Regions from separate parts of the Priestia sp. BR_2 genome, predicted to be linked through region 2. Evidence: riboswitches for the same ligand, from Rfam matches in the RefSeq annotation. Region 2 holds a riboswitch; each other region holds the start of a gene.
The links. Region 2 has a riboswitch for cyclic di-AMP ahead of RB298_RS21785 (C40 family peptidase). Riboswitches for the same ligand answer to the same signal wherever they lie in the genome.
Positions count from the first base shown of each region.

Region 1: another riboswitch for cyclic di-AMP. It lies ahead of RB298_RS31350 (C40 family peptidase); the one in region 2 lies ahead of RB298_RS21785 (C40 family peptidase).
Region 3: another riboswitch for cyclic di-AMP. It lies ahead of RB298_RS26435 (hypothetical protein); the one in region 2 lies ahead of RB298_RS21785 (C40 family peptidase).
Region 4: another riboswitch for cyclic di-AMP. It lies ahead of RB298_RS05455 (APC family permease); the one in region 2 lies ahead of RB298_RS21785 (C40 family peptidase).

Region 1 is NZ_JAVFHM010000350.1:51,577-58,913, reverse strand. It holds gene RB298_RS31370 (leucyl aminopeptidase family protein) at 1-647, shown strand, start outside; gene RB298_RS31365 (copper homeostasis protein CutC) at 678-1,364, shown strand; gene RB298_RS31360 (ROK family protein) at 1,400-2,353, shown strand; gene RB298_RS31355 (hypothetical protein) at 2,659-3,186, opposite strand; cyclic di-AMP (ydaO/yuaA leader) riboswitch at 3,449-3,582, shown strand; gene RB298_RS31350 (C40 family peptidase) at 3,586-4,062, shown strand; gene RB298_RS31345 (stalk domain-containing protein) at 4,183-5,457, opposite strand; gene RB298_RS31340 (2Fe-2S iron-sulfur cluster-binding protein) at 5,680-6,069, shown strand; gene RB298_RS31335 (AraC family transcriptional regulator) at 6,167-7,024, opposite strand; gene RB298_RS31330 (L-fucose isomerase) at 7,227-7,337, shown strand, end outside.
Region 2 is NZ_JAVFHM010000281.1:36,285-43,621, forward strand. It holds gene RB298_RS21775 (M1 family metallopeptidase) at 1-942, shown strand, start outside; gene RB298_RS21780 (hypothetical protein) at 954-1,781, shown strand; cyclic di-AMP (ydaO/yuaA leader) riboswitch at 2,128-2,263, shown strand; gene RB298_RS21785 (C40 family peptidase) at 2,268-2,741, shown strand; gene RB298_RS21790 (GNAT family N-acetyltransferase) at 3,248-3,748, shown strand; gene RB298_RS21795 (c-type cytochrome) at 3,910-4,266, shown strand; gene RB298_RS21800 (4a-hydroxytetrahydrobiopterin dehydratase) at 4,367-4,681, opposite strand; gene RB298_RS21805 (hypothetical protein) at 4,789-5,082, opposite strand; gene motA (flagellar motor stator protein MotA) at 5,274-6,074, shown strand; gene motB (flagellar motor protein MotB) at 6,058-6,864, shown strand; gene rluF (23S rRNA pseudouridine(2604) synthase RluF) at 6,989-7,337, opposite strand, start outside.
Region 3 is NZ_JAVFHM010000305.1:175,401-182,737, reverse strand. It holds gene RB298_RS26450 (serine hydrolase domain-containing protein) at 1-718, shown strand, start outside; gene pruA (L-glutamate gamma-semialdehyde dehydrogenase) at 787-2,334, opposite strand; gene RB298_RS26440 (proline dehydrogenase family protein) at 2,533-3,453, shown strand; gene RB298_RS26435 (hypothetical protein) at 3,603-4,067, opposite strand; cyclic di-AMP (ydaO/yuaA leader) riboswitch at 4,204-4,376, opposite strand; cyclic di-AMP (ydaO/yuaA leader) riboswitch at 4,916-5,084, shown strand; gene RB298_RS26430 (hypothetical protein) at 5,214-5,624, shown strand; gene RB298_RS26425 (potassium-transporting ATPase subunit F) at 5,777-5,851, shown strand; gene kdpA (potassium-transporting ATPase subunit KdpA) at 5,881-7,337, shown strand, end outside.
Region 4 is NZ_JAVFHM010000139.1:60,734-68,070, forward strand. It holds gene RB298_RS05445 (ABC transporter permease) at 1-594, opposite strand, end outside; gene RB298_RS05450 (molybdopterin-containing oxidoreductase family protein) at 952-3,030, opposite strand; cyclic di-AMP (ydaO/yuaA leader) riboswitch at 3,517-3,712, shown strand; gene RB298_RS05455 (APC family permease) at 3,879-5,705, shown strand; gene RB298_RS05460 (formate/nitrite transporter family protein) at 5,846-6,706, opposite strand; gene RB298_RS05465 (MFS transporter) at 7,170-7,337, opposite strand, start outside.

The DNA.
Region 1 (7,337 bases), on a different contig from region 2:
GCATGGATATGGGCGGCGCAGCCGCCGTCGTGGGCGCCATGGATATCCTGGTGTCGCGGAAGGCTCCGGTACGGGTTACGGCATTGATCGCCGTAGCGGATAATTTATCGGGACCGGATGCGATGCTTCCTTCTTCCGTCGTTCACTATCCGAACGGACTGAGCGTTCAGGTAGCGAATACGGACGGGGAAGGAAGATTGATCATTGCGGATGCGCTGCTGCACGCAGCCCATCTTAACGCTGATAAGGTGATCGATATCGCCACCCTTACCGGCAATGTCGGTGCGGCATTAGGCTTGGAGATCGCCGGCATTTGGGGCGATCAGGAGATAACGGCCGATTTGGTCGAGATCGGGGAGCGCAACGGAGAGCGCCTATGGCCCATGCCGCTGATGGACGAGTATGAATCCGAGCTCAGAAGCGATTATGCCGACCTGAGGAATGTCGGCACGTCAACTTTGGCAGGCGCGATCACGGCTGCGTTGTTCATCCGTCATTTTGTGGCGGAGACCATGAAATGGGTGCATATCGATATGGCAGGCACGGTCCAGTATAAACGGGAATTCCCTCACTCCGCGGCAGGGGCTACCGGCTATGGAGCCAGGTTGCTGGCGGACTATGTGGAGAAGCAGTATCGCCCTGCATAAGCGAACCAACGACAGTAAGGAGTGAAGAACATGCTGCTTGAAATTATCGCAACATGCGTGGACGATGCCATCACAGCCGAGAAGAATGGCGCGGACCGTCTGGAATTGATCACGGCGATCACCGAAGGCGGGCTCACGCCGGGCATCGGTCTCGTGGAAGAGGTCGTGAAAGCCGTTCGGATTCCGGTCCATGTGATGGTAAGGCCCCATAGCAGATCCTTTGTGTATAACGCGCTGGATATAGCAACCATGGTTGCGGAGGTTAAGGCGATCCGCAAGGCGGGTGCGGCTGGCGTGGTCCTTGGCATGCTGACTCCGGAAGGAAAGATCGACGAGGCCGCCTTGGCCCAAATGCTGGAATGGACGGGCGATATGCAGGTGACATTCCACCGGGCTTTTGATGAATTGGAAGATCAATTCGAAGGGCTGCGTACGTTGCAGAAATATCCGGCCGTCACCCGCGTCTTGACGTCGGGAGGACCGCAGCCGGCACCGCAAGCGATCCCGAGGATTCGCGAGCTTGTGGAACAAGCCGCAGGCAGCGGGCTTAAGATATTGGCCGGGAACGGCCTGAAGTGGGAAATCATACGCGATTTCATCGACCAGACCGGCGTGAGCGAGGTTCATTTCGGCTCCGCTGTCCGGTATGGCCGATCAGGGCTGAAGCCCATTGATCCGGTTGAGCTGCGATCATTGGCTGACAGCTTACATCAATAGAAGTAGCAAACCTATCGGAAACAGGTGAACAAAAATTGCAAACCGAATTGAATAAACAGCAAGAATTTGTGGTTGGCGTTGACCTTGGGGGTACGAAGATCGCGGCAGCGCTCTTTGATTCCGAAGGACAGCTGCTGAACCGGGAGCAAATGGAGACAGCCGGAGCGCGTACGGCCGAGGAAGTGGTCGCGAGAATTACGAACATGATTCGCAGCGTGTCGGGCGGCCACCCGCTTCGAGGCGTAGGCATGGCTTCGCCGGGAACGGTTAACAGCCGGGAGGGCATTGTCATTCACGGCACGAATTTGCCGGAATGGACCAACGTCCCGCTCAAAGCCTGGATGGAACGAGATCTGAATACGGAAGTACAAGTGCTGAATGATGCCAATGCAGCCGCATGGGGCGAATATGTAAGAGGTGCCGGCCGAGGGTCGACGAACATGGTTTACGTGACGCTCAGCACAGGCATCGGTTCAGGCATCGTGCTGGATGGCAAGCTGTTTCTGGGCAGCAATTCCTTTGCAGGGGAGCTTGGGCATCATATCATTGATCCCAGCGGTCCGCAGTGCAATTGCGGCAGCCATGGCTGCTGGGAGGTGTTTGCTTCAGGAACGGCCATCGGCCTGGCAGCATCCCATCGGATGCTTACCCAGACCAGCGTTATTTCTGAACTGGCCGCAGCCGATGGAGGCGTGAACGCCAGGCATGTATTCGAGGCTAAACGTCTTCATGACCCCGTCGCAGTGGAGGTCATCGATCGTGCCGTTTATTACATGGCGCTTGGACTGGTTAACGTCATTCACAGCTTCAACCCCGATCGCATCGTGGTTGGCGGGGGTGTGAGCAGAGCAGGCGAGCTCCTTTTCCCGCAGCTTCGGGAAATGACGGATAAGCTGGTCATGCCGTCTTATTTAGGAACCTACGAGATCGTTCCTGCGGGACTGCGGGACGATGTTGGCCTGGTTGGAGCCGCAGCCTTGTTCCAATAATACATTCGTAAAGAAAAGGCAACAAAAGCCGCCCTCAAGGGCGGCTTTCTGATTATTCATGAAGAGAGCGGGAAACGGAGCGATCATATTTGCGTAAGCGAAGTCCGTAACTTGTGACAGGTGATAGGCGTAAACCGTGAGCCGTCATCCGTTTTCACTGGAGTCGAGTTTTTGGTTTCCTATTAGGTTTGTTTGTATCCGACAAACAATAAGCGGTTGCCCGCACTTTCCCGCCCGCCGACGGAATCCGCCGGCTCCAAACCCGCACGCGAGGCGGCCTGCAGGCTTGGAGCCGGCGGCTTCCGCTACTCCATGTATTTTGATGCGTCGAACGTAATCATGCTCGTATGGTTGGCATGCTCGATCAGTGAGGAGAGCCTGGTCACTTCGCGTTCCTTCTTGCGCGCCTGCGCCTGATAAGCTTCCGGATCGTATAAGGCCACGTTAAACAGCGTTACGGCGCCATCTCCGCTTCCCCGTCCGCTCTGGCGCTCCAGCTTCTTGCGGGAGCCGAGATGGGCAAGCTGTCCGATATCGCTGCGCATTTGTTTGGCGAGCTCGATCGCCTCCATGATGGTCATGTCGGAGCCGTTCCAACTAATGGTCTGCGTCGTGTTGGAGATTGCCATCAGCAGATCCAGCTTTCTGTAATCCGCTGCGGCGGCTTCGATCTCTTCCGTAATGGCATCCACGCTGCGAGCAGGATACTCCGCCGTTTCCCCTTTTTCAATGATCGTGCTGCTGTTGTTCAAGCGTTCCGACATCAATTGATTCATGAGACGGTTGATTGCTGCCCGGACTGCCAAAGCTTCAGCCATCGTGATTTGACTCATAAGCGAAGGATCACCTCTTTGATTTCTTGTCTGAATATGTAAACGTTCCGAACTGCAAAAAAGTTGCATGCCCGTTAACAAAACGTCGCCGGAGGTTCGATGGAGTGTTACATAATTGTCATGAGTATGCGAGATGGCATAATGAAAAAACATGAAAATTTTCAGCCTATACGACATTGATTAACATATAGTGATAGATTTCTAGGATATTATTGACAGCATCCTTGCTTGTATACTATATTAAGAGAAGGTTACAAAATGTTAATGAATTTTGCCGAATTTCGTTTGTGAAAACGGGGGAACCGTCTTGGGTGAATTATTCTTGTACCATAGAGAGTATAGGGAACCTTCAACCGAACCCTTAGCTAACTCCGTAGGCATCGAAGGAGAGAACATATTTTGAAGAAATTTGTCATCACATTGCTTGGGTCTGCAATTATTTTTTCTTCAGGTGCCGTATCAGCTTATGCTGATCAACAACCGAATTTTCAGCATCAAGTGAAGCAATTGGTAGGAACGCCTTATAAATGGGGCGGAACAACGACAAGCGGATTTGATTGCTCCGGATTTATTCTGTATATGTTTAGAAATTTCGACATGGATCTTCCGCGCACATCCCAGAGTCAGGCTAAAGCCGGGGTTCATGTGGATCGCGAGGACCTGAGAGTCGGAGATTTGGTATTCTTCAATACAAGCGGAAGCGGCATTTCCCATGCGGGCGTTTACATTGGAGATGGACAATTTGCGCATGCTTCCAGCAGCAAGGGCGTAAGAATCAGCAAGCTTAGCGACTCCTATTACGAACCGCGTTATGTAACGGCGCGCCGTGTATTGAGTCAAGAGAACTATGCTAAACTGGTAGGAAGCGCGAGCTAATTGGAATACGCAGTTTAGAGTTCGATACATAACCGGAAAGCCTGACAAGAGATGATCTTGTCAGGCTTTCTTTTTTTATGGAAGATTATAATTTGGGATTCTGCGAAAAGATTCACTAGATTATTCCTTTACGACAGAGGCATTCACGGCGGCTTCCATGCCATTATTATAGGAACGGAACAAGCCCAGACGCCAGAAGGCGGCACCTTTCAGATCATAGCGCTTGGCCAAGCCGAGCTTATCGTCGACGGATGTGGCGGTTTCGCTGCTTAAGCTGATGCCGAGCAGGAGCTTCTGCTTAGGAACGCCTGCCTGAAGTGCCTGCTGAATGGCTTGGTCCACCAGACTGTTGGGTTCAGGAACCTGGGCTTTGGTGCCAACCGGATTGTACTGATACGCCATGACGATGAGATCATCGGCAAGGGAGGCCAGCGTCTTGTAATCATAGCCTTTATAGGCGCTGTTCAATGGCGGAACGGCTAAGGACAGAGCAATGTCGCTCGGCAATGCCGCTTTCAATTGCTTGACGTAATCATTAAGCAGCTTCTGCTGCTTCGCGGCATCCAGTTTAAAACCGAGCCCTTCGAAATCAAGCACCACGCCGCCGAATCCGTTATCCGCGACCGCGGTCGTGATGCCCTCAATGGACTTTTGGCGAAGGCTGCTGTCGCTGAGGACTTTGGTTAATTCGCCGTTTCCGTCCAAAGCGTAAACCATAAGGTACGGTTTAATCTCCTGATCCGCTGCATCCGCAACAATCGATTGCGGAGTCACGTCGCCGGCCGCCGCAGGCAGACGATACTCGTCGCCTTGAAGCGTAAACTGACCTTCCCGATCAATGCGGCTCCAGCCGAAGGCGACTGAATTCATGGATGCTACGAGATCCCGCTCTTGGAAAGATTGCAAAGCGTAAAAGGCTCTTAGATGCATTTCGCGCTGAGGCGACACGAGGGAGACCGTGCGAGTCGCCTGATTCCAGCCGACATTGACGCCGAATTGGCTGCTGAACGAGCTGAGCGGAATCAGAACGCGGCCTTCCCGCTGGACAGGGGGAGCGGCCAGCTTCACTTTTTTACCGTTGACGGTTGCGCTCGTGCTTCCGACTTGAAGCAGCACTTCCGTCGTTTGACCTTTCACCTCGCCAATGGCCTTCACCGTTTGCGTTTTGCTGTTCCACGCGATTTGAATGCCCAGCGCTTCACCGACCGTCCGGAACGGCACGTAAGTGACCCCTTTGTCTATCCTGGGAGCTGCATCGAATGTAAGCGCAACGTCATCCAGCTTTACCGAAATGGCAGGCGCAGCCAGTACCTGGCCGCTATGGGGAGCGGTTCCGAGCAGAGATAAGGCAAGAACGGCAGCGACGGCTGTTTTTCCTAATGGTTTATGCAGCATGCTATTGTTTTCCCTCCAACCCAATAAAATAATAGAATGATTCTCTTAGAATATGGGATTTGCTCTAGCATACGCTAGTATAGCAAAATTTTCATAGAGTTCCAATTGCATGATGTCATAGAATCGATAAGAGTAAGCATGTTGATTTTTTAAACTTTCCAGTATAATAATTGAAGGAATTCATACATAACCTGATGATTACATGCATAGGGGGATAAAGGCGTGTTTAAATTCTGGAAAAACAAAAAGGGCGGGAACAGCGGAGAAAAATCGTCGCTCCCGGCAGCGGAAGAGAGAATGGAAGCCGTGCCGGACCGGATCATCGAGCTTACGGGCCGCGAGGTTCAGCGCAGCGTGGCCCCTGTTCTGGGCATGACGGTGCTTGACTTGGCCGAGCGGAATGAGGTGGATTGGAACTCTTTTTGCAAAAGAGGGACATGTGCGCGCTGCCGCTGCATGGTGGTGGAGGGAATCGAGTATCTGTCCGAACCCAATCTGGCCGAAGAACGGCGCCTGGATCCGGAAGAAATCGAAGAGGGGTACCGTCTCGGATGCCAGAGCAGGATCGAAACGGTCGGCCCAGTCAAAATCAAGCATGCTCCATACTTTTGACGATATAGAAGGACATATGACAGTAATATATATAAAGCAGGCAGCCGTACCATTGCGGCTGCCTGCTTTATTGAAAGGAAAACAAACCAAAATTCCTTCACTCCACGGCCATTTTGCTCTGTTCCCGGAACGAGCTTGGCGTTTGACCGGTAATTTTCTTGAATAACATCGAGAAATACTTGTCGTTGCCGTAGCCGACTTGGGAAGCAACCTCGTGCACCGGCATTTCGGAATCCGCCAGCAGGCGCTTGGCCTCTTCAATCCGGCGGGATATCAAGTAATTGAAGGGGGAATCGCCGACTTCTTTTTTGAACAGATGGGATAAATAATGCTGGCTGACATACATCGTATCGGCAATGTCCTTGAGGCTGATGCTCTGGGTGTAGTTGGCGTCGATAAAGTGCTTGGTCCGCAGCGCGATTTCATTCTTGCCCTTCAAGGATTGGAATTGGTGTTTAACGTCCACGATGCGATAAATCACGGTAATCAATGACATCAGCAGGTTCGTGCTCAGCGTTTCATACCCCAGTACCTGCGAATCGCATTCGCGGAGGATCTCGGAAAGATAGCTCTCCACTTTATAAGCGTATTTCTCGCAGGATATGACCGGCTCGACATAGGCCGGCAGCAGCATCCCCTGAGGCACCCCTTCAATGTGAAGCGAATCCACGCCGCAATAGATTACCTTGAAAGGCCCGTCCGTGATGGATTTCTCCTCATGGGGAATGCCGGGGTTATAGATGGCGACATCGCCTTTGTGAAGCTCATATACTTTACCTGCTATGGTGAATTCTCCGCGACCTTCAACCACATAGATGATCTCGCAGAAATCGTGGATTTGGGGCGGGCCATAAAAGAAGTCCTCGTCCACGACCTGACCGGCAAAGAGCAGCTGCGGATTTTTGATGAAGCGGAAGTGATCGCTTTTACTATGCGAGATTTCGATTTTTGGCACGGTCTCGTCCCTCCTGAAAGCAGCATCCTTTTCCTATTATAATGCATATTGCTCCTCGATGCCGAAATCGTTTGCAACCCGTTTACGCATAGGTACACTGTCTTGCTGAAATTGGGGACCGATATAACAACATAGTGGGTTATCCTTGAGCCCGAATCAACTTACAATGATGTCATAATCCTTATAGGGAGGCGTGACATACATGACAATTGAAAACGATTACAGATGGCGGGACGGGTTTCCGAAAATCGGCATTCGCCCTACGATAGATGGCAGACGGAGAGGGGTAAGGGAATCCCTTGAGGAACAGACG
Region 2 (7,337 bases):
AAATGGTACGGAACCTATCCTTATTCCACGTTGTCCATCGTCGTCCCGCCGGAGTCGGGCAACGGTGCAGGCGGCATGGAATACCCGACGCTGGTCACGGCCTTCGGGGCCAAGAACGATTCGCCGGGTTATGAGCTCGAACGGACCGTCATTCACGAGATCGCCCACCAATATTTTTACGGAATGATCGCAAGCAACGAATTTGAGGAAGCGTGGCTGGACGAGGCCTTTGCAACCTATGCAGAAGAAAGAGTGATGGAGAAAGAATACGGCATTACCTCCAACACCGCTGCTCAAGGAGCATCGATTACCTCCCCTGCCCCGCTGAAGATGGAGTCCTGGAAATACAGCTCACACGAGAACTACGCGCTGAATGTTTACACGAGAGGCAAGCTGGTGCTGCAAGGCATTGAACGGCAGGTCGGTCCACAGATGATGGGGAAAATCATGCATACCTATGCCCAGAAATACCGTTTCAAGCACCCAACCACGTCTGATTTTCAGAAAGTCGTCGAGCAAGTAAGCAAAACCTCCTGGCAATCGTATTTTGACCAATATGTATATGGAAGCCAAATGGCCGACGTCGCCATCGATGTGATCAAAACCAAAAATAAAGGCACGTCAGACCATCCGCGGTATGAATCCACGGTCAAGATTACGAGCAAGGACGGAGATATAACCGATGTGCCTATCGTGTTCGCCTTTGAAGACGGCAAAACGGTGGAGCGAACCTGGAGCGGCAAGGACGGAAAAGTTACGTACACCCTGGAGTACAGCACCCCGCTCGCCTGGGCCATGGTTGATCCGAAATACTCCATCGTTCTGGAGAATAGACACATCAATAACTATATGAAGGCAGGAATGGATCCGAAGGTGGTCACACGCTGGAATCTCAGTATTACCAAGCTTGTGGAGACGTTGTTCGGCAGCCTGTCATGGTGAGGGGGGAGCACATGAAAAGTTATGCAGGCCAAGGTTGGATCAGTGTTAAAGACCAATTATACGTCTCCATTCTGCTGTTCTTGTACCGCATGCTGTGGGGATATTGCCTGTACCGGCTTGTAAAATCGGCAGTCGTCCCCCTGCTGATGCGGTATCCGGATTCTGCCCCTAACGAGCTTAGTCGCCTGTTATTCTTCTACGAGGGCGAGATGAGTCTATCGTTAAGCGGCACGGTCCATACCTATGGTTGGCTTCTGGCCGCTCTGCTCCTGATCCGGATGGTATGTACCCCGCTCATTCGGGCAGGCATCTTCTATAACCTCCACCAGGAGGCCAAGGGCGAGCGCGGATTATTCTTCTTCACCGGCATGCAGAAGCTATGGAAGCCCGTTACGGTATTTTATCTGATCGAACTTGTTCTTACCTTTGTGCCCGGATACTGGATTCTGCCCAAAATCCTTCCGATCCTGCTGAACGGGATCCATGAGCCGGTTCTGCTGCTTCATGCGCTGCCTCATGCAGCCGGCTGGTTTCTGTACGCCTATCTGATTCGCCTGTTATTGCTCTATATGCAATTCGGCCGTACGGACAATTCCGGCATGATCAGCTCCGTTCTTGCGCTCTTCCGCCGACTGGGCACGGCTGTGCTGTTATCCCTTACCGTTGGCGGATCGGCCTGCGTCATTCTTTTGCTCCTGAGCTCGGCATCGCTCTTCTGGGCGGGATTGATTGGCTTGATTATTCAGCAAGCCTCTTATTTTCTGAATGGACTCTTCCAAATTTGGGTAATTTCCGCCCAATACCATTTGTGGCGGGATTCTTCCTCGCAGCATGCCTAATCGTTACATTTCGTTACCATCATATGATAAACAAGCTCGTAAATATGCTGTAATCGGAAGCGACACATTTCTCTCTCGGACTTGATTTTACAAAGAATAGAAGCTTATTTTTCCTCAATATTACATTTTCCGATGGCCAAATTACAAAAAAACCTGATCCCGCATGATGGTGACAGGTTTTTTTGTATAAAAATGAGCTTTCCTCATTTGCCAAATTGTTAATACTCTGCTAAAATAACGAATATGTTAGTAACAACTTTGTCATCTTTACTGTAACTTTTTGCTGGAACTATGTAATTTCGTTAAGCATGTTGGAACGTCAGACGTCTATGAATGGGTTCATCAACATTTTAAGGAGCCGAATTCCCATGATTGGGAAGCGGGGGATCCGTTTTGGGTGAATTGATCTCGCAAGAGAGGGATCATAGGGGACCTTCAACCGAACCCTTAAGCTAACCTCGCAGGCAATGGAAGGAGCTTTTTGTTTTGAAAAAGAAGTTAACGGCCATTTCTCTAGGCCTGGCCCTCGCACTCACATTAGGGACCGGAAGCGCTTTCGCCGATTCCAAATTAAATACTGCAATCAAACCAGCCATTGGTGTCTCTTATAAAACAGGTGGAACCACAACGAATGGTTTTGACTGCTCCGGATTCACCAGCTATATCTACAAGAAACTTGGTCTAAGCCTGCCGCGCACGTCTGGAGCTCAATACAAAGTCGGTACGGCCGTAGCCAAGAGCAAGCTGAAAGCTGGCGATCTCGTGTTCTTCAACACATCCGGCAGAGGTGTATCTCATGTGGGTATTTATGTTGGGGGCGGCAAATTCGCTCATTCCTCATCCTCGCGCGGTGTCATCATTAGTCCGCTGAGCCAGAGCTATTACGCCAATCGATACGTAGGTGCTAAGCGAGTCATGAGTCAGTCTACGTACAAGTCTGTAGCTGTGAACTACAATTAATTATTGGAACTTCATTGATTTATCCTTTACAAGAAGCCCTGGGCGTATGAGATTGTGCCGATCTCATCCAGCGGCTTTTTCTTTTGTCTGCTCTGTGTATACCTTTATAACGTTTGGGACAACGAAAAAGTTCCCACTTTTCGAGAAAAAAAGAAAATTATTATGCAAATTCTCTTCGCTTCCTCAAGTCATTGCATCTTCTACCCTTTATATACCCTCCTCTCCCTTCATTAAACACCCTAATGGAAAAATATTGATTTTATTTTCTGAGGACTACTACGAGCAGCGATACGTAGATGCCGAACGCATCATGAGCAATGATCAGTATGAAAAGTCGACCGGAGAATCCTCCTAAGCTTCGATGTCTTATCCTCGTCCTGCCCATACATATCCGTTTGCCCGTCAAAGGAGACCTACTTCTCTTGGACGGGCTTTTTGAATGCGGCTAGAATGTTTGAGAAATGGGGTATAATTTAATTTGTAATTATGACAGGGGGACTTTGCCAATGGATGCAGCACCGATTTCATTTCATACGGTGGTCATGCGTGAAGAGCACGCGAAAGAAATATGCGCCTGGACCTATCCTCCTCCCTATAACATTTACGGTTTTCTTCCCTGGGAGCAGATGAAGGGGCTTGAGATCGAGTTTGGGGATCCGGACATCCGCCGGGAACAGTACATTTCGATTTTGGATGAACGGAAGACGCTATGGGGATTTGCCCAGCTGTTTCCGATGCATGAGGTTACGCGGATCGGGCTGGGCATGCGGCCTGATTGGTGCGGGCGGGGAATGGGTAAACGGTTTATGCAGACGATTGTCCGGGAAGCGAGGCGGAGGCGGCCTGCCGATGAGATCGACCTGGAGGTAATGACCTGGAATGAGCGCGCGATCCGTGCATACGAAAAGGCGGGCTTTCATATCACCGATACGTACGAGCGCCTTACACCGACGGGAAACGCCCTTTTCCACTGCATGGTGTATGAGCCTCCGGCAAATGAGGAATAGTAATCTTTGTCTATATGAAAAAGCACAATTTTGTGTACTTTTTATGAAGGCGCGCGGTATAGTTGCTTTTTTTGTCACAACTGGCTATGCTGTCTATGGATGTTGGTTTATAATGGAGACAAGTGCAAAAGTGCAGTATACATAGAAGGGACGATATGACGATGCAAAAATGGATCATGAGCGGATTGTTCTTCGTCGCATGTGCGTTGGCTATTGCGCTGATGTTTACGCTCCCAGGCAAGGAACAGGTAGCTCAGGAAGAGAAGCCGACTATGCCGGAAGTGACTCTGGATGCTGCCGCAGCCGAAGCCACACTGAAAGCAAGCTGCATCAGCTGTCATGGTGACCAACTTCAAGGCGGCGCTGGACCGGCTTTGAATCAAGTAGGCGGACACATGGATGCGGACGCGATCTTCAACGTTGTAACCAAAGGCCGTAAGGGTATGCCTTCCTTTAAGGATCAACTTAAGCCTGACGAAATCGCAAACATCGCGCTGTACCTTGCTGAGAAAAAATAAATCAGCTTATACGCAAAACACGCTTGAACCTGGAGAACCTCCCGGCGCAAGCGTGTTTTTACATATTGGGGAGCTATGACCGGATGGATCCGTCTCCCGTCTATTGTCCTGATTTGCCGTCCTTGGAACGGCTTTTCTCGTAGGCCTCGTTAAACTGCTGCGCTTCCTTAATATCCACAGCCGTAATGCCGCCGTCGTCCCAGGAAGTGAGACGCAGCGTAACGACTTTATAATCTATGGTGATATAGGGGTGATGTCCGAAAGCTTCCGAAATAGCTGCCACTTCATCAACAAAAGCGATTCCCTTCATGAAGGAGGAGAAGGTATACTTCCTGACGATCCATCTCCCTTGTTCAAATTCCCAACCCTCAAGCTTTTCCAGATGAGCCTCTACTTCTTGCTGCGTATAAAGCATCTTTTATCTTCCTCCCCGAAAAAAACCTATCGTAAAGCCGACTGACACGTGTATGGGCTTCTGTCATCTATTCTATTCTGCCCTGTTTCCGTTGATAACTGGAGTGATTACACAAGAGCCACAAAGGCCAACTCTTCTTCACCGATCAAAATATGTATTCGATGGTTATTCTGGTCATGCATGACCACGCCGCTGCCGACGCTAATCACCGGCTCCGTGCCCAGCGCATAGAACAAATCCTCCGCCAGCGCCTCATGAACCTCATTCCGCTCGGCTTCGCCCAGATTGCCCCAATCCTCCGCTTCCATTTCAAAGAAAACGTAGCTGTCGGAAATTCGCCCGACGGCTTCGGTCAATTCCGCGAGGATTTCGCCGTAATCCCTTCCGTGCTTCACACCCATCTCAATCACTCCTTTCCTTACCGTACTAAGCTTCGTTTCCCTTCCTTCCATTATACCGGAAATTACAACTAAAAAAAAAAGCCCGACATGACGATAAATAGGATAACGCCCCACAAAAGGGGCCCGGTTCTCCATGAGAGCCGTTCTGACGAATGGATTCGTTATTTTATTTCTCACGGATGAGGTGTGGTATGGAAATTTCAACAATTATAGGCTTAATCATCGGTATCGTCGCGGTACTGGTGGGCATGATTCTTAAAGGTGCCTCCCTTCTCGCTTTGTATAACCCGGCAGCCTATCTAATCATTCTTGGCGGTACGGCAGCAACTTTATTCATCGGATTTCCGTTATCCGAGCTGAAAAAGATTCCGAAGCTGGTCAAAATGACCTTCGTGAAACAGAATCTGATGGACAAGACGGACATGATCAAGCTGTTCATGGAATGGGCTTCGATTACGCGCCGTGAAGGTCTGCTGGCTCTGGAAACCAAAGTCGATGAGATCGATGACAGCTTCCTGCGTAACGGAATGCGCATGATTATCGACGGCAACGATCAGGAATTCGTACGCGATGTTTTGATGGAAGATATCAACGCCACGGAAGAGCGCCATCGTTCTGGCTCGCTGATCTTCTCCCAGGCCGGCATGTATGCACCTTCCCTCGGAGTACTCGGAGCCGTTATCGGTTTGATCGCTGCACTATCCCATATGGAAGACATGGGCGAGCTTGCCCATGCCATCGGGGCTGCGTTTATTGCTACCCTGCTCGGTATCTTCACCGGTTATGTCATCTGTCACCCGATTGCGAACAAACTCAAGCGCCTATCCAAGCGCGAGGTTGAAATTCGACTGATGATGGTAGAAGGCCTGCTGTCCATTCAATCCGGTGTATCCACCATTGCAATCAATCAGAAGCTCTCCGTGTTCCTGACACCATCCGAACGCGCTGAGCTCAGCGAGAGGGAGGCTGGTGCTAGTGAGCAAAAAGACTAGACACGAGCCGCACGAGGAGCATGCCGACGAATCCTGGCTTCTTCCGTACGCAGATCTGCTGACATTGCTTCTGGCCCTGTTCCTAGTTTTGTATGCCATGAGCGCGACGGATGCACGCAAATTTCAAGAAATGAGCGAAGCCTTCAGCGTTGCTCTCACCGGCGGAACCGGCGTGCTGGATTACAGCAAGACCGAGCCCAGCGACACCCCGCCTAATATTAACGATCATAAAGCGACAACCCCTTCCGTTCCAGCAACAACGCCCGACCAACGTCGTGCCGAGTTGATGCGTCAGGAACAAGAGGATCTGGAGAAGCTGAAGAAACAGCTCGATAATTATATTAAAAATAACGGTTTAACCTCAGAGCTCAGCACCAAGTTAAACCACTCCCAGCTGGTCATTACGATCCGGGATAATGCCCTGTTCCCGTCCGGCGAAGCCGTGGTGAAGCCGGAGGCCCGTAAACTGGCCAAGGCCATATCGCAAATGCTTCACAAATTCCCGGATTATGAGATCATTGTTTCCGGTCATACGGATAATGTGCCGATTTCCAACAGCAAATATCCGTCCAACTGGGATTTAAGCTCGGATCGGGCATTGCAGTTCATGAAGATTCTGCTCACCAACTCGGAACTGGACCCTAAACGGTTCATGCCGATCGGTTATGGAGAATACCATCCGATCGCCGATAACAACACCGCTGTTGGACGAGCGAAGAACCGTAGGGTTGAGGTATCCATCATACGTAAATACCAGGATAGCGCAACGTTTACCAGCGTTAATGAATAACCGGTATAATGAACGGTCTAACCGACTATAACACACCCTAAACAACCGATGCATCTGGCCTCCAGATCTCATCGGTTGTTTTCTTTTTACACAAGGGATTCACAAACCCGGTACACTATAATTGCTACTCGAGCTTATAGTTCAGCAGCCGGCCAAGCTCTTCCTTCTCTTTGTCATTGAGATCGCGCCATGAGCCGATACGTTGGCTGCCAAGTCGAATATTCATAATCCGGATTCGCTGCAGCTTTCGAACCTCATAACCAAAAGCGCTGCACATTCTGCGGATTTGCCGATTTTTCCCCTCCGTCAGAATGATTCGAAATACGCGTTCGGACATTCGCGTGACCTCACAGGGGAGCGTCATCTCCCCCAAAATTTTGACGCCGCCGGCCATTCCGCGAAGGAAGGATTCCGTAACCGGACGGTCCACCGTCACAATATATTCTTTCTCATGTTTTCCTTCGGAACGAAGG
Region 3 (7,337 bases), on a different contig from region 2:
AGAAGCGACCTCCAAGCAGATATCCAACGGACCTGCGGATTCCTCTTCGGACTGGACCGAAGGATACGGCTATCAATTCTGGATGTGCCGCCATGGAGCATACCGCGGCGACGGCGCGTTCGGACAATTCTGCATCGTGATCCCGGAGCAGGATGCGGTCCTGGCGATTACCTCCGGCCTTGGAGATATGCAGGACGTGCTGAATGAGGTATGGGAGCATTTGCTGCCGGCGATGGGAGCAGATCCGCTGCCGGCCGATGCGGACGCGGCCTCATCCCTTGCCGGAACGCTGCAAGCGCTTAAGCTGGATCCGCCAAGCGAGGAGGCTTTATCTCCGATGGAGAAGGACGTATCCGGGATCGTCTATGATCTCGAAGAGAACGAGGAGAAGCTGCATTCGTTCTCCGTCCGGTTTGAAGAGGATGGCGGGGTGATGGAGCTTACGGGGGAACATGGCGTCAACTCGATTGCCCTTGGCCGGAGCGAGTGGAAGTCGGGAACCACGAAGCTGATCATGATGACGGATCAAGCGTATGCTGCCTCCATGACCTGGAAGGATGACCGGACGCTGCAGCTGACCGTCAGGCTGACCGAGACGCCGTTCTACTTAACGACGGAATGCACCTTCAGCGAAGAAGGCATTCATCTTGCCTACTGGATGAACCAATCCTTCGAAGGCAAGGTGGTCCGGGAGATGAAGGGCAAAGCCAGGGCATAATGCCGACAAAACAAGGTACAGTAAAAACCTCTCCATGATCATGGAGAGGTTTTTTTGGCATGCCGTATTCAGAACCGTTCCGACACCACCTTCGGCTGCGTGAACAAGAGCAGGTAGTCGCGGCCGCCGGCTTTGGAATCCGTTCCGGACATATTGAAGCCGCCGAACGGGTGGGTGCCCACCAAGGCGCCGGTGCATTTCCGGTTCAAATACAGGTTGCCGACATGGAAATCGCGCCGTGCCTGCTCCAGATGCGCGCGGTTGTTCGAGATCACCGCGCCGGTCAGCCCATAATCGGTATTATTGGCGAATTGAATCGCTTCGTCGAAGGAGGCTGCCTTTGTGAAGGCCACCACCGGGCCGAAGATTTCCTCCTGGGAAATACGGGCAGTGCTGTCCACATCCGCAAAAATCGTAGGCTGAATGAAATACCCCTCCGGATCGCCCGGAAATCCGCCAAGTACCAGCTTGCCTTCGCTTTTCCCGACTTCGATATAGTCGAGAATTTTACGGTACGCCTTATCGTCGATGACGGGTCCCACCTGAGCCTCGGCATGGGAGGGGCTTCCGATCACCAGCTTCTTGGAGCGCTCGATGACCTTCTGCAGCACGGTATCATAAACGTCCTTATGCACGATGGCTCTGGAGCAGGCGGAGCATTTCTGGCCGGAGAAGCCGAAGGCCGAAGCGGTAATCGCATCCGCAGCAAGGTCCAAATCGGCTTCGTTGTCCACGATGATGGCGTCTTTCCCGCCCATTTCGGCGATGACGCGCTTGATCCATCGCTGCCCCGGCTGCGTTTTGGCCGCACGCTCTTGAATTCGCAGTCCAACGTCGCGAGAACCCGTAAAGCTGACAAACCTGGTCAAAGGGTGATCCACCAAATAGTCGCCCACTTCCTGACCCGGACCAGGCAGGAAGTTAACGACACCCGGAGGCAGGCTGACTTCTTCCAGAAGCTGCACGAATTTGGCGGCTATGACCGGGGTGGTGCTCGCCGGTTTCAGCACAACGGTGTTGCCGGAGACGATGGCCGCCGTAGTCATACCGGCCATAATCGCGAGCGGGAAGTTCCAAGGCGGAATGACGATTCCGACGCCAAGCGGGATGTAATCGAGATGATTCTCTTCCTCCTCGTGGACCGTCAGCGGCTGGGGCGCGCTCAGGCGCTGCATTTCGCGGGCATAGAACTCCATGAAATCGATCGCTTCGGCCGTATCCGCGTCCGCTTCGGCACGCGTCTTGCCGGCTTCGAGGGTCATCAGCGCGGAGAACTCCAGCTTGCGCCGCCGCATGATTGCCGCGGCCTTGAACAGGTAGCGTGCCCGCTCGTTCGCCTCGGTGTGCTTCCACGTCTCAAAAGTACGCGCCGCCGTCTGAATGGCTTGCTCGGCAAGCTCGGTATCCGCTTGGGACACGACGCCGATGACTTGGCGCTTGCGCGACGGATTGACCGACTTTGCGGTACGCTCCGTATGGATTTTGGCACCGCCGATAACCAAGGGGTACGATTGGCCAAGCTCGGCTTCGACCCCGGATAACGCCGCATCGTATAACTTGTTGTTCCACTCGTTGTTGAAGTCCATAAATGGTTCGTTCCGAAAAGGTGCTCGCATGGGGAGGCCCCTCCTTAACATGATATGAATCGAAGCTTCAGGCCAATGGTCCAGCTGCGGATCGTCATGGTGGCATGGTTAGGATCTCCTGGTGAAAACCTCTATTTAAATATGTATGTCTTCCTGCATGCCGTCATGATTTTTGCATATGAGTTAGATAGAGTGCATTTTGGTTTACCTGGCAAAGGGGGCGCGCGCATGGACGGAACCGAGCTGTACCGTAAAGTGATCCTGACGGTGTCCGGCAATAAACTCGTGAAATGGCTGTCGATCAAGTACGGCCGGAAATTGGCTGGCCGATTCATTGCCGGCGATACCTTGGATGAGGCGCTGGACGAAATCGAGAGGCTGAACGCGAAAGGCATTCTCGTTACGCTGGATCATTTGGGGGAGGGCATTACGACGCTGGATGAAGCGGCCGGGTACCGGGAGGAATATTTGAAGCTGGTGGAAGGGATTGCGAGGCGCGAAGTGCAATCGAACGTATCCTTGAAACCGACGCAAATGGGCATGGCCCTGGACCCCGAGAAGGCTTACGAAAACATCAGGTCGGTGGTAAGAAAGGCTAAAGAGCACCGCAACTTCGTTCGCCTGGACATGGAGGATTCGCCGTATACCCAGGCAACCATCGATATGACGCTCCGCCTTCATAAGGAGGGGCTGACCAATGTGGGGACCGTGATGCAGGCCTACTTGTTCCGTACGGAGGAGGACGTGAAGAATCTGTTAAGGGCCGGCGTTAATCTGCGGCTGGTAAAGGGCGCGTACAAAGAGCCGGGAACCATCGCCTTTCAGCAGAAGCGGGAGGTCATTGACAACTACAAGAAATTGGTCAAAATGCATTTCGACCAAGGAGCCTACGTCGCGATTGCCTCGCATGATGACAACATCATCGACTGGGTGAAGGTATTTGCCGAGCAGAGCCGCATAGACAAACAGGACTATGAATTTCAGATGCTGTATGGACTGCGAATGAACGATCAAGCAGCGCTTGCGCAGGACGGCTACCGTATCCGGTGTTATATGCCCTATGGAACGATGTGGTACCCGTATTTCACCCGGAGGTTGGCAGAGAAGCCGGCCAACCTGATGATGGTGCTCAAAAATATGTTCAAGTGAGCGGGATCCGATTGCAGAACCCCGTCAAAATGCCTGATGAAATAAGTGGCTTTTTGACGGGGTTCTTCATGGTTTCAAAAAACATCAGGCTGCTTAGAAGTGCCCGATCCAAAGGAAACGGGTACAGCAGCTCTCTGTAGCTGCTGCCCCTAGAAATGATAATACGCCTCCGAGCAATTCATAAGGAAGGAGCGCTCTAGCGGCAGTCCGCCTAAACGCTCTCGAGTGATGTGCCGATGCAGGTTGATCTCCAGATCGGCGAGGGCCGATACAGCAAGTTGCATCCGTGCGGGTCCCCACTGCTGCTGCTTTCGGGCATAGCGAATGGCCTCAGTCACGGACATGCCTCTCAGCCTTGAGAAGACGGATGCCCAGCGGACCAGGTCCGAAAATTCTCTCTTGCTTGGCAGGGCATATTCGACATATCCTGCCGCGTCTTTGCAGCTGACTTTGAACAAGCCGCAGTTCCAGCCATGATCGCTCCATGGGATAAAGCGTTCGGCCGAGCCCCGGTCGAAACGAAATATCTCCATATGGCGGATAGTCTCTTCACCTAATGCAGGCACTGCGGTTTCGATGACGGGTGTAAGCGCTGCCTCGATGAGTTTCGTCATGATATGATCTACGCTCCTTTATAAGAATGTTATATGCACGGCAAATAGGCCTGGTGAGCAGAGAAACCCCGCTCTCCAGGCCTATTTATGGTTAGAGCCCCAATTCCGGCGGCCGCTATGCCAAAGCTTGGATGGTATTCTCTCTCAACAACGCGCCTACGAGGTTAGCTGACGGATTCGGACTGAGAGCACCCTACCGCTGGGCCCTTCGATCCTAGGCGCAGCGGATTCACCCCATTCACCAATCGAAGACTGGTGACTTTGGTTCCCCCGTCTCCCGGTCTGTCGGGAGCTCGGCGTATCACGTGTTTCGGATAGATGGATGAATCATACGCCGGAGGAAACGAAAAGTAAATGACCGTATGGGACGAATAGATTCCGAAATGTGATGAAAACGGTAAAAGAAAACGCGTACAATCGGCCGTGTCATCTATTATCGTGGCAAAATCTCGGTATCTCGTTGGATTGCGATAAATAAGAGAAAACAAGAGAAATACATAGTATAGAGCAGTATTCGGAAGATAAAGACGAAATACTGCTTGGTTCCTGTTCGACATAACGCTAGATGTGTTTTTGCTCACATTTACATCCTGCGGGGCCGGACGTATGATACGAACTATGAATTGACGGTCATCAACGACCAAGGCATACGGGCAGCCGTTTCATGAAGGTCTAAAGGCAGTGTGAGAGCTGCCCCTAAGCCTTTATGGATCGATGGCGAAGGCACCATGGGCCTTGCTGAGATTTGAAGGTAGAGGCGACTCTCACCGCGTGAACCTCCTGTTGCTGTGCTGTTATGCCCAGTCTGGATGACAAGTCAATGGCTAATAGAATAACATGCTACTCGTTATTAATTTTCGCTGAGTCCTTGAATGGAAAAGGAACGGGGGAACCAGTCGGGAGATGAACCTGATCTCTCTGGGGTGAATCCTGTAGACAAGATAACGGTCTATGGGTAGGGCGACTCTCACGCCCGAATCCGTCAGCTAACCTCGTAAGCGTATCGAGAGAGGCAACGATTGTCGTGGACTTGGGCCACGGTGTATTTCACCGTGTCCTGTAAGAAGCCTGCGGGAAGAGTTCTTCTCTTTCCGCAGGCTTCTTTGTTGTTGCCTTCTCTTTCTGACCTTAGGAGGAGAAACGAAGATGGAGAAACCACAGGAATTCATCCTGGTATCCGCGCCGAACAAGGCCGGGGAGGAATTCGTCCGCCAGCTGATTCACAAACGTGTTCCGTTTGCGGCTATAGCCAACAACCGGGCTGAGCAGCAGAGGCTGCGAGAACTGGGCTGCAAACCCATCATTTTGATTGATACAAGAGACGAGCAGACCTGGATCATTCCCGAGTTTCCCGTCAGCAAGGTGTTTCTGTTCGAAAGCAGCTTGAATCTGTGCTGCCGCTACTTGCGGATCTGCCGGACATGGACCTCGGAGTCGATTTACGTGATCACCCATTCCGGCAATCCGCGCTTGATATACAAAGGGCTGGGTGCCGATGTGGTGCTTCATACGAATCATCATCAGGTGTCCTTTCTGATGGCATCCGTTATGAGCTAAGCGTTTGGACTGACGCCACAAGAGTTAGGGGAGGTTACATTCATGCAGGATTTAGTTATGGTGCTCATTTTGGGAGGAACCTACGGACTGCTCATGCTGTTTATGTCCTGGTGCGGGCGCGTGGTTTCGGAACCGGAGGCTGATCAGCCGTGATGATCATGTTGATATTCACGATTTTTATTTTTCTCTATTTGATTTATGCGCTGATTCACCCTGAAAAATTCTAGGGAAACGGCTGAAGGAGGAAGGCATCGTCATGGGCATTTTACAAATTGCCATCGTTATACTCGTTCTAGTGCTGCTGGTCAAGCCGCTGGGAACTTATCTATATCAGGTGTTTCGTTATGAAAGCAATGGAACGGACAGATGGTTCTCCTGGGCGGAGAAACCGATCTTTGCTCTGATCGGCTTGAAAGAACGCAAGGGGATGACATGGAAAGGATATGCCGTCAGCTTTGTGTTAACGAATATCGTGCTGGTTGCGGCGGGCTACTTGATTCTGCGGCTGCAGAAGGTGCTGCCGCTGAACCCGAACGGCATCGGCCATATGGAACCGACCTTGTCGTTCAATACGATGATCAGCTTCATGACCAATACGAATCTTCAGCATTACAGCGGGGAGTCGGGATTGTCTTATCTGGCCCAGATGGCCGTCATTACGATGATGATGTTTACGTCCGCGGCGACCGGGCTGTGCGTGGCGATTGCTTTTATCCGGGCGGTGACCAGCAAGGGCACGACCGTCGGCAACTTTTTTGAGGACTTCGTTAAGGCGCATACCCGGGTATTCATTCCGGCTGCTTTCATCATTGCGATGGTGCTGGTGGCGCTGCAGGTGCCGCAGACCCTGAAGCCTACGCTCAGCGTCACGACGCTGGAAGGAAGCGAGCAGCAAATAGCGGTGGGTCCGGTGGCTGCGCTCGAATCGATCAAGCATCTGGGCACCAATGGGGGCGGTTTTATGGGGGCCAACTCGGCGCATCCGTTCGAGAACCCGTCCCCGCTGACCAATGTGATCGAGATTCTGTCCATGTGGAGTCTCGGGGCGGCGCTTCCTTACACATTTGGTTTGTTCGCGAAGAGCCGTAAGCAGGGCTGGATCATATTCTCGGTAATGATGACCTTGTTTATCGGCTTCCTGTCCTTGAACTATGCCGCGGAAACCAACGGCAACCCGGCATTAAACCAGCTGGGCATCGACGCCTCGCAAGGCAGCATGGAGGGCAAGGAGGTCCGGTTCGGGATCGCCCAATCCTCCCTGTTTACGACGGTGACAACTGCGGCCACGACCGGGTCGGTCAACAACATGCATGATACGCTCACGCCGCTCGGCGGGATTTCGCCGTTGTCCCTGATGATGCTGAATTCCGTTTTTGGCGGAAAAGGCGTCGGGCTGATGAACATGCTCATGTACGCGATCCTGGCGGTGTTCCTGGCCGGTCTTATGGTTGGCCGTACCCCCGAATTTCTCGGCAGAAAAATCGAGGCCCGGGAGATGAAGCTGATCGCGATTGTCATTCTGGTACACCCATTGATCATCCTTGCTCCGACGGCGCTCGCGCTCATGACGGATGCGGGACAGGCGGGCATTGCCCATTCGGGCTTTCACGGCATCTCGCAGGTGCTTTACGAATACACGTCATCCGCTGCCAATAACGGCTCCGGGTTTGAGGGCCTTGCGGATAACACGCCGTTCTGGAACATCAGCACCGG
Region 4 (7,337 bases), on a different contig from region 2:
GATCTCCTTCCAAACGTTGGCCGAGATGAGAATCGACAGGAAATACTCCTTGAGGGACAGGAAGTTGATAGGCTCCTGGATCGTGCCGATTTTTTGAAGGAGCATGTTGACGCTTCCGTTCTCCGTTGCCAGCAGGGCCGTCGTAAGACCCGCTACGATAACCCAGCTCATAAAATGCGGGAGGTAGGTAATCGTCTGAACGACCCGCTTGAAGAACATGTGACGGACTTCGTTCAGCATTAGGGCGAGAATGATCGGAGCCGGAAAGCCTATAAAAAATTTCAATAAGCTGATCACGATCGTGTTGCGGATCAAGCGTTCGAATTCCGGCGCGGCAAAAAAAGCCTCAAAGTGCTTCAATCCGACCCAGGGATTCTCCCAAATTCGCGAGCCCGTAAACAGGTTGTAATCCATAAAACCCGTCAGCACCCCATACATGGGCAGATAAGAAAAGATCAGGACGAGGATGATGCCCGGAATGACCATCAGCTGGACATCCCATTGCTTCATCAAGCGCCACAGCAAGCTCCGGCTGTAAACCCGACCCTTCGGAGACAACCCTTCAGGCTGCGGTTTCGATGCGGTTGGGGACATATTCTTCCTCCCGTCTATCTAAATTCATTCGTGCTTTTAGCATTTGCCCCGTTCATGTGAATTGGTGGGCCGATTACCGCTATGCAGCGGGCTTAAGGACATTCTACCTTTGACAATTGTGTGAAACTATATAACAAACCCGCGATTTTTGATACTTCGGACGGATTCTGGCTCTTGACAGTTCCGCAAAAAGTATAAGAAATGCCGTCAATGAAAAAGACCTGTAAGATCAGTAGGATCTTACAGGTCTTTTTGTTTCACGTTTCACGTTTGCAGTATGCAAAAAGAAGCCCAAAAGGGGCCTCTTCTGCTTTATCTGTCCTTTGGCCATCCATCTGCAAGGGTGGGTCTATCGCTTTACTGCTTCCGCCTGACCTCGACCACCGTCGAGAAGAAGGTAGCCCCTTCGCCCATGTCGGACAGCCTGTCCGGCGTAAGGGCATTGGCGCGCTGCTTGCGGCCCTCGCCTTCCCACCACAGGCCTTGGCTGACTACGGTGCCCGGCAGCATTTTATCCGTCACCTTCGCCCGGACTTCATAGGTTCCGCGGTCATTATATACGATGACCATCTCGCCGTCCTGAAGCCCGCGTTCCTCCGCATCCGCAGGGTGAATCTGCAGGGCCGGCTCCTTCTCCAGCTTCTGATGCTTCTCCACGTTCGCAAAGGTCGAGTTCAGGAAGTTATGGTTCGGCGGCGAAATGAACATGAGCGGGTATTGATGACCGCGGCCGCGCCTTACCCCGTCATATCCTTCCTTCAGCGGCACGTAGGTCGGAAGGGGCGGCAGACCTGTTTCCTCCAGCTGCGCAGAGTATAACTCGATGCGTCCCGAAGACGTCGGCAAACGATCCAGATACGTGTCAAGCGGCGTCATATCGAGCTTCACATGGCGCTGTTCCCTCAGCTTGTCCAGCGTGACGCCGTTTAGATAAGGGTTATCCGGGAAGTCGAGCGCTCTTGCGATCATCTCTTCCTCGGTCTCATGAAAAGCCGGTTCCTGGAACCCCATAGCCCGTCCCAGCATGGAGAACAGCTCTACGTTGCCCTTGCTCTCCCCAAGTGCCGGAATGACCGGCTCCTGCAGCTGAACGTACTGATGCCAGTAGGAAGCGTACAGGTCCGTATTCTCGAACGAGGAGGTTGCCGGGAGCACGATATCGGCATACTTGGCCGTATCCGTCATAAACAGGTCATGCACAACCGTAAACAGATCTTCCCGTGCAAACCCTTCCCTGATCCGCTCGGTATCGGGAGCCACAACCAGCGGATTGCTGCAATAAACGAAGAGCGACTTAATCGGCTGTTCGGTCATGGCAAGCGCTTCGCCGATCCGGTTCATGTTAATGGTGCGCGCTTCGGGATTCGGCCGGAGATCGGGACGCTCAAGCGCGTCGCTATCCATGCTGTTGTAACCGCCGTTCGACTTGGCGGCCCCTCCGCCCCGCTTCAGCCATTGTCCGGTCAAAGCGGGAAGCGCGGCAATGCTGCGCACCGTCAAGCCGCCGTTGTCGTGATGCTGAAGACCGTTGCCGATATGGATGTAGGAGGTATCGGCCCGGCCGTAGAGCTCGGCCAATTTCTCGATATCCTCGATCGAGATGCCGGTAATGGAAGAAACGTGCTCCGGCGTGTATTCTTTGACGTGCTCGCGCAAGGCTTCATGACCAATCGTATACTTGCGGAGGAATTCCTCATTTACCATGCCGTCACGGAACATGATGTGCATGAGGCCGACGGCCAGCGCCGCATCCGTGCCTGGATACAGCGGAATGAACCAGTCCGCCCATTGCCCCGTCTGGTTCTTGTGGACATCGATCACAACGACCTTGGCACCGGCTTTGCGCGCTTTCTCTGCAATCACCATCTGGTGCATATTGGTGCTGACGATGTTGCCGCCCCAGACGAGGATGACGTCGGCTCGTACGGTGTCCTCCGGAACGGTTCCCCCATTAAACCCCATCAAGGATTTCCAGCCCTCATTGCCCGCGGAATTGCAGATCGACTGCTTCAGGCGGCTGGCACCCAGCCTGTTGAAGAACCTGCGGTCCATGCCGTCGACGCTCAATATCCCCATATTGCCGTAGAAGCTGTAGGGCAGGATGCTCTCGGAGCCGTATTCCTCGATCAAGCCCTTATAGCGTCCGGCTATCTCCTGAATGGCTTCGTCCCAGCTGATCCGCTCGAAGGCGCCCTCTCCCTTGGGACCTACTCTTCGCAGCGGATAGAGCACGCGTTCCGGATGGTACACCCGGTGTGCCATATTACGGACTTTATTGCAGATGGCTCCCTGCGTAATCGGATGCTCCGGATTACCGGTCACCTTGACGATTTTTCCGTTCTCTTTATGCAGCAGCAGGCCGCATGTATCGGGACAATCCAACGGACATACCGCCGGAAATACGCCGTTTTCCTGATGAATCATCGCTTGAGTCATTTCGTGCTTCCCCCTTTTGCTCGGCTGCATCATATCCCATTATCTTAAAAGAAAATCGGGGTTCCAGTAAAGTCATACATTTTTTTCTTAATCAGGTGATTCACTTTTCTTCCCCCCGGGTATATTCCTATCAAGAGCAAAGAAGAGGAACCCAGACCCTTTCTCTTCCTTGCCGAATCATGGACCACTCCCAAAAAAATTCGCCATGCCAGTGTCTCCTCCCCCGAGACCGGCATGGCGAATTTGTTTATATGGCATCCTCCCAGTGACCGATGTTCCCCGCGACTAACCTTCCATATTATAGAAACTCGTGATTTTCGCAGAAAACATGCAAAATAAAAAGCCAGTCAAAGCCACGTCATTATGTAAGCGCTTATCTGTCATTTTTTATAAATAATTTTGTTCGAATGCTCGTTGGAGGATGTTTTACAAACGATTGGAGCAGGCGTAATATACTATTCAGCTTCGAAAACATTCTTCATATTCACATGACATTCGCTTAATTTCCTTGATGGAAAGCGGGGGAACCAACCGTATGGAAGGATACCTATAGGATCCTTCAACCATACTAAGGGGTGAATCCTGATTCCATCGCGTACGTACGCCGCGATGGAATCAGGTAGGGCGACTCTCACCGCCCGAATCCGACAGCTAACCTCGTCAGCGTTGATCGGGAGGGTTGTGAACTTGTGATCAAACACAGGGTTCTACCCTGTGTTTTTTGTTTGCCAAAAATCAGCATAGGAAGGGTGACCGCTCCTATGTCCAGCATATAAAAAACACCGATAGAAGTCCGTTCAGGGAGCTTCTACCATGAACTTAATCTTAAGCGGCGGTGAAAAACAACCATGTTATCCTCAATCAAGCGCTTCCTCATCGGAAGACCGCTTAAATCGACGGAATTAGGCGAACAAAAGCTGAATAAAACCAAGGCGCTGGCCATCCTGTCATCCGATGCGCTATCGTCCGTGGCCTATGGCCCGGAACAAATCCTCATTGTGTTGATGACCGTCGGGGCAGCTGCCTATTGGTATTCCATACCGATTGCCGTCGGCGTCCTGGTCTTGTTGCTGGCACTTATCCTGTCGTACAGACAAATTATTTTCTCCTATCCGCACGGCGGCGGCGCATATGTCGTGTCCAAACGGAATTTGGGCATGTACCCGGGGCTGGTTGCCGGCGGTTCCTTGCTCGTGGACTATATCCTGACGGTTGCGGTCAGCGTGTCGGCCGGGACGGATGCGATCACGTCGGCTTTTCCGGAATTGCATGCCTATAATCTGCCGATTTCCATCGTGTTCGTTCTATGCTTGACCGTATTGAATTTAAGAGGGGTTACGGAGTCGGCCTCCATACTGGCTTATCCGGTTTACCTGTTCGTGCTTGCGTTATTCATCCTGATCGGGGTAGGGATATTCAACATTGCCACAGGCCATGCGTCTCCGGAGCTTCATACGCCGATCGGCACGCCCGTAGCCGGGCTGAGCTTGTTTCTGCTCCTGCGCGCATTTGCCTCGGGCAGCTCCGCCCTGACCGGCGTGGAGGCGATTTCCAATGCCATTCCGAATTTCAAAGACCCGGCCCCGAATAACGCGGCCAAAACTCTGGTGGCGATGGGGTCGCTGCTGGCCCTGTTATTTTCGGGCATCGTTTTCCTGGCTTATTACTATGGGGTCAGTCCCAGCGAACAAGTCACGGTCGTTTCCCAAATTGCCGAGCATACCTTCGGGCGAAATGCGCTTTATTACTTCATACAAGGGACAACGGCCTTAATTCTGATCCTCGCCGCCAACACGGGGTATTCCGCTTTTCCCCTGCTTGCCGTCAATCTGGCGAAGGATAAGTTCATTCCTAGAATGTTCACCGTCCGCGGCGACCGTCTGGGATACTCGAACGGAATCATTATTCTTGGATTTTTCTCCATTCTGCTGCTGCTGGCTTTTGAAGGCAAAACCGAGCATCTGATTCCGCTCTATGCCGTCGGCGTGTTTATCCCGTTTACCCTCTCCCAGACGGGGATGATGGTGAAATGGATTCGCGAAAAGCCCGAAGGCTGGATCGTCAAACTGATCATTAACACCACCGGCGCATGCATCAGCTTTATCGTGACCATGATCTTCTTCTTTACGAAATTCGCCCAGGTGTGGACCGTGCTGATATTCCTGCCGCTGATCATCTGGATTTTCACCCGGATCCGCAAGCATTACGAGGCGGTAGCGGACCAGCTCCGGATTACGACCTGCGAGCCGGTTAAGCCGATTGAGGGGAATGTCATCATCCTGCCTGTGGCAGGAATCACGCATGTGGTGGAGAACTCGCTGAATTACGCCAAATCGCTGGGAGCGGGCCAAATCATCGCGGTGTACGTGCCGTTCGAGCGGGAGGAGGAAGTCGCCTTCCAGGAAAAATGGAAAAAGTGGCAGCCGGACATCCGGCTGGTAACGCTGCACTCGCCTTATCGGAGCATCATTCAGCCGCTGACGAAATTCATCGATACCGTGCAGCGCAAGGCCAGCGAATCCGACTATCAGGTTACCGTCGTCATTCCGCAGTTCATCCCAAAGAAGGGCTGGCATAATTTCCTGCACAATCAATCCAGCCTGCTCATCCGGGCACATCTCCTGTATCGGAGAGACGTGATCATCACGACGGTTCCCTACCATTTAAAAAAATAGCGGGCTTGTTCCCTGCTTGATTCATTACTGGGGACAGCCTCGCCCATCACGACAAAAAGCTGCGATCAACCGCTGCCTTTCATCAAGGACGGTTGAACGCAGCTTTTTCTTTAAGCCAGACGCTCGCCAGGCTTCCGGCATTAGGAAACATTCTGCGCCGAATGAACCTGTTGAGGAGCGCCGGCCGATGGCACAGGCGTCTGCTCGCCGCGCGGAGCGGCTGCGGCCTGTTTCTCCTGCTTTAAATAAACGGTTCCGTATGTCGCTCCCACAAATAACGCGCCGCCAACGAAATTGCCCAGCCATACCGGAATGAAGTTCATCAGATACTCGCCCCAGCTGTAATAGCCTTCAAAAATCGCGGCCGGGATGAGAAACATGTTGGCCACCACGTGCTGAAACCCGATGGCGACAAACGCCATGGTCGGAAACCAGATCCCGAGAATTTTGCCGCTCATCTGATCCGATCCGTAGGACAGCCATACGGCGAGGGCTACGAGCCAGTTGCACCCGATGCCCGACAGGAAGGCTTGCAGGAAGCTGTCGTCCAGCTTATGCCCGGCCATATCCACCAGTTTCTCCAGGTAAACGCCGCTGCCTGTCAGACCGGTCACATGGCCGAAGAAGTAAGCGACGAATAACGCTCCCAACATATTGCTGACCGTGACAAGCGCTAAATTTCGCATCATCTCCTTCGTGGAAATTCTCCTCTTGAATCTGGCCAAGGACACGGCCATCATGTTGCCCGTCAGCAGCTCCCCGCCTGCAAGCAGGACAAGAATCAATCCCACGGGGAATACCGCCGCGCCTATAAAACCGGCAATCCCTCCCCATTCCGGAGACGCTCCGGCAATCACGCGTATGTCAAGCAAAAAGCCGAGCGCAATAAATGCCCCCGCAAGGAATCCTAATATCATCACGTTTATGGCGGAGTTATGCGCTTTTTTCACCCCGTTCTCCACGGTAATCTCCGCAATGCGCTCAGGTTTATGGTAAGCCATGGTCACTCCCTCATTTCTTCCGCATCCGCCTTGTCTACCTATCCGAATGCAGCTCATGATATTCGTGTTATCGTTACCAACATTGTAACGCAGCTTCTTTGGCAAGAACGTGAATTATATCACGATCGTGTACCGTAACGGACGGACAGGTACAGATGTGATGTTCCGTATGCCTTGATCTGCTGACCACGCTGCAGCGAATAACATGGATCGGATTCGGTGTGGCCATTTAAGCGATATATGGATATAGGCACAGCACCTTGTCCATGGGTGGAGCTTCGGATCAGCTTTAGCGGGGTGACTGCCTTTCGCTTCCTTCGAGGACTCGCATATGCCGAAAAAGCGGTGCCCGGGTTTCTCCCCGGCACCGCTCTTTTGGATTGTCTTTACCAGTACGAAGCCCGTTCGTGTTGGATACCATTCTGCCAGATTCGGCTTAAATGTATAGATTTTTACTCACCCGCTAGGCTTTGGCCGCAGTCTCTACCCTGACAGGCACCTCCGTTTCCTGCACCGGCACCTTGGCGATCGGCAGCTTCATGCTGATGAACGACGACAGCAGGAAGAGCGCGCCTGCCGTAAAATACACCACGACAATGGAGGTTACCGACATATACCAGCCCGTCAGCCC